2 regions of the Streptomyces mauvecolor genome follow, and region 1 is predicted to be linked to the other one. Evidence: riboswitches for the same ligand, from Rfam matches in the RefSeq annotation. Region 1 holds a riboswitch; the other holds the start of a gene.
The links. A riboswitch is a leader RNA that binds a small molecule or an ion and turns the genes downstream of it on or off. The one in region 1 is predicted to bind glycine.
Positions count from the first base shown of each region.

Region 2: another riboswitch for glycine. It lies ahead of gcvP (aminomethyl-transferring glycine dehydrogenase); the one in region 1 lies ahead of gcvT (glycine cleavage system aminomethyltransferase GcvT).

Region 1 is NZ_BAAASQ010000014.1:102,981-105,172, reverse strand. Features, by position in the region: gene gcvT (glycine cleavage system aminomethyltransferase GcvT) at 50-1,165, opposite strand; glycine riboswitch at 1,319-1,416, opposite strand; gene ABD346_RS20120 (AAA family ATPase) at 1,546-2,187, shown strand.
Region 2 is NZ_BAAASQ010000008.1:9,667-11,858, forward strand. Features, by position in the region: gene ABD346_RS07885 (DNA polymerase IV) at 1-675, shown strand, start outside; gene ABD346_RS07890 (PRC-barrel domain-containing protein) at 591-968, opposite strand; glycine riboswitch at 1,105-1,211, shown strand; gene gcvP (aminomethyl-transferring glycine dehydrogenase) at 1,406-2,192, shown strand, end outside.

The sequences.
Region 1 (2,192 bases):
GTGTCTCGGACAGCGAGACGAGAAGGGTGGTACCGCAGGGAGGCGGGTGTCACTTCTCGCGCTTGTAGAAGGGCAGCGCGACGACCTCGTACGCCTCGTGCGTCCCGCGGATGTCGATGCCGACGCCGGCGGTGCCGGGCGCGGCGTGCGCGGCGTCCACGTACGCGATGGCGATCGGCTTGCCGAGCGTCGGAGACGGGGCGCCCGAGGTGACCTCGCCGATGACCTCGCCGTCCGCCACCACGGAGAACCCGGCGCGGGGCACCCGGCGGCCCTCGGCGATCAGTCCGACCAGCTTGCGCGGCGGGTTCGCGGCGGCCTTCTCGGCGGCGGCCTCCAGAGCCGTACGGCCCACGAAGTCGCCGTCCTTCTCGAACTTCACGACCCGGCCGAGCCCGGCGTCGAAGGGGGTGAGCGCGGTGGTCAGCTCGTGCCCGTACAGCGGCATGCCCGCCTCAAGGCGCAGCGTGTCGCGGCAGGACAGGCCGCACGGCACGAGGCCCGCGTCCTGCCCTGCGTCGGTCAGCGCGCGCCACAGCTGCTCGGCGTGCTCAGGGGCGACGAACAGCTCGAAGCCGTCCTCGCCGGTGTAGCCGGTGCGGGCGATCAGCGCGGGCACACCGGCGACGGTGCCGGGCAGGCCCGCGTAGTACTTCAGGCCGTCCAGGTCGGCGTCCGTGACGGACTTCAGGATGCCGGGGGACTCGGGGCCCTGCACGGCGATCAGCGCGTACGCGTCGCGGTCGTCGCGGACCTCGGCGTCGAAGCCGGCAGCGCGCTCGGTGATCGCGTCGAGCACGATCTGCGCGTTGCCCGCGTTCGCGACGACCATGTATTCCGTCTCACCCAGGCGGTAGACGATCAGGTCGTCGACGATGCCGCCGTCCTCCTGGCAGATCATCGTGTACCGGGCGCGGCCGGGGCCGATGGTGGCGATGTTGCCGACCAGGGCGTAGTTCAGCGCCTTCATGGCCTCGGGGCCGGTGACGGTGATCTCGCCCATGTGGGACAGGTCGAAGAGCCCGGCGCGGGTCCGTACGGCGTTGTGCTCGTCGCGCTCGCTCCCGTACCGCAGCGGCATGTCCCAGCCCGCGAAGTCGGTCATCGTGGCGCCCAGCGAACGATGCAGGGCATCGAGGGCGGTGAGGCGGGGGGCGTTGCTCATGGATGTGGCTCCAAGGTCCCGGGGCATGTCGGTCGAGGACATCCTCCCCATCTGTCATCGGAACCTGAGAGGTTCACCGGCACGCGCTGCGCGTCACGGCTTGCACCTTGGGTGGGGCCGCCCGGCAGAGGACGGCCCGCTTTTCAGATCTGCCTCGTCCGCGCGGTACGGGGCCTGAGAGATTCAAGGGAGGAACTTGCTCCTTCGGCGCCCCAGCTCACAGCTGCTGAGGACTCTCCCGCGCGGATTCGAACGGCCGGTATGCAGTTGGCGCGCACATCATTGCACGCATCCCGGAAGCGGCATATCACTGGTGACCTATTACCGTCTCTTTACACTTCGTGGGCAGGGGTCGCGGGACCCGAACAGGGGGGAGTGCCATGACGGTTGGACGGAACACGGACCGGGTGCGGGAGGCGGCCGCGCCGGTGCGCCACGAGCGGCCGGTCGGCGAGGCGGTGCGGGACCTGCGCGGGCGCCCCGAGCACACCCCGGCGGAGCTGCTCTTCGACGCGGGCGACGTCGTGGTGGTGTCGGGCCTGCCCGGCAGCGGCAAGACGACACTGATGCGCCGCACCGTCACGGACCGCCGCATCGACTCCCAGGACACCCGCCTCGCTTGGCAGCGCCGTCTTCCCGGGATTCCGTACGCCCTGTACCGCCCGCTGACCCGGACCGCGCACTTCGCCAGGACCTGGTGGGCCCTTCGCTCGGGCGACAGCCTCGTCGTGCACGACTGCGGTACGCAGGCATGGGTGCGGCACTGGCTGGGCCGCGGAGCCCGGCGCAGGGGCCGGGCGCTGCGGCTCGTCGTGCTCGACGTGCCGCCCGGCGTCGCCCTGGAGGGCCAGGCGATCCGCGGCCGCTGGGTGTCGAAGTACGCCTTCGCCCGGCACCGCGGCGCGGCCCGCCGCCTCATAGCCCAGGTGGAAGCCGGACGGCTGCCGACCGGCTGCGCCGGCGCCGTCCTGCTCGACCGCGCGTCGGCGACGGTGCTGCGCCGGATCGGCTTCTCCGCATAGCACCC
Region 2 (2,192 bases), on a different contig from region 1:
CGTTCCGAGACGCTGCGCGGGCCCACGGACGACCCGGGGGTGGTGCGGGAGGCCGCCGGGCGGCTGCTCGACTCCGTGGACACCACAGGCGGCGTACGGCTGCTCGGCGTGGGCGTCAGCGGACTCGCCGACTACACGCAGGAGGACCTGTTCGCGCAGGCGGCGGAGGAGCGGGCCGCGGAGGGACGGGCCTCGGGGGAGCGTGCAGAGGAGGAGCCCGAGGGCGAGGACAGCGCGGTGGCCGCCGCGGAGGCTGAGCCGGTCGAGGACCCGGCTCAGCGGCGGTGGCTGGCCGGGCACGACGTGACGCACGCCGAGTACGGGCCGGGATGGGTGCAGGGCAGCGGCGTCGGGCGGGTCACGGTGCGCTTCGAGACGCCGACGTCGCTGGTGCCGGGGCGGGTGCGGACCTTCAGGGTGGACGACCCCGGCCTGGAGCCGTCGGAGCCACTGCCCCTGGTCGAGACGACGGAGCCGCTGCCTCTGGTCGAGAAGACCGAGATCGAGATCGAGGCCGAGACGGGGATGGGGATCGGGATGAGGACGGACGGGACGGCCGAGAGGCAGGCCCGGGGCGGGACCCCGGCCGGTCAGGAGTCGCCGTTGGCGAGGCGGCCGAAGTCGCGGTCGGAGGGCGGCGGGCCGGGATCGGGGGCCGCGATGTCCAGACCGTAGTGGTGGTAGAGCTGGATCTCCTGCTCCGGGGAGAGATGGCGGCCGACGCCGAAGTCGGGGGCGTCCTTGATCAGGGCGCGCTCGTACGGGACGTGCAGCGCCTCGTCGACCAGGGTGCTCGGTTCGAGAGGGACGAAGGCATCACGGCTGAACAGGCCGGTCCGCACCGCCGCCCACTCCGGTACGCCGGTCGCGTCGTCGAGGTAGACCTCGTCCACCGTTCCGATCTTGCGTCCACTGCGGTCGTACGCCTTGCGGCCGATCAGGCTGCGCGGATCGATATCGGTCTGCACGGTCCCTCCAACTGGTCGCAACCGGTTACAACTGCTCCATAAGCACTACGAAAGTGCACATCGTGGGTGTTGGCCACTTGAGCAGTTGAACAAAGATTCGGGCTCGGACCTCGCTGGTAGGCTGGCAAACGGCTGCTGACCCCGCGCGGGAGAGTCCTCCGAAGTGCTCCTTGAGTGCTCGGCGGGCGCCGAAGGAGCAACTCCTCCCCGGAATCTCTCAGGCCCACGGACCGCACGGACGAGGTCACTCTGGAAAGCAGGACGGGGGATGCGCGGGCACTTCGGCCCGGGCGGAACCTTTCCTCACCGACGGTGAAAACCGGGTCGCCCCCACGCGCCCCGGTGAAGCTCTCAGGTTGAGATGACAGAGGGGGAGGCCGTCCGGGTACCCGCGCCGTGGTGCCCCTCGCAGGTCGTGCGACCAGGAGGCCTCCGTAATGACCGCCAACCGCATTCCGCTCAGCCAGCTGGAGCGTGGCATCCCGTTCGAGCAGCGCCACATCGGGCCCGATGCCGAGGCTCAGGCGAAGATGCTCGCGCAGGTCGGCTACGGCTCGCTCGACGAGCTGACCGCCGCCGCCGTTCCCGACGTCATCAAGAGCGCCGGGGCGCTGGGGCTGCCCGAGGCGCGGACCGAGGCCGAGGTGCTCGCCGAGCTGCGTCAGCTCGCGGACCGCAACCAGGTGCTCGCCCCGATGATCGGCCTCGGCTACTACGGCACCTTCACGCCGCCGGTGATCCTGCGCAACGTCATGGAGAACCCGGCCTGGTACACGGCGTACACGCCCTACCAGCCGGAGATCTCGCAGGGCCGCCTTGAAGCGCTGCTCAACTTCCAGACCATGGTCGCCGAGCTGACCGGCCTGCCGACGTCGGGCGCCTCGCTGCTCGACGAGGGCACCGCCGCCGCCGAGGCGCTCGCCCTTTCGCGGCGTGTGGGCAAGGTCAAGGGCGGGGTCTTCCTCGTCGACGCCGACACCCTGCCGCAGACCGTCGCCGTGATCCAGACGCGCGCCGAGCCGACCGGTGTCGAGGTCGTCGTCGCCGACCTGAGCGAGGGCATCCCGGCCGAGGTCGCCGAGCGCGGCGTCTTCGGCGTGCTGCTCCAGTACCCGGGCGCCTCCGGCCAGGTCCGCGACCTCAAGCCGGTCATCGACGCGGCCCACGAGCTCGGCGCGATCGTCACCGTCGCCGCCGACCTGCTCGCCCTCACCCTGCTCGCCT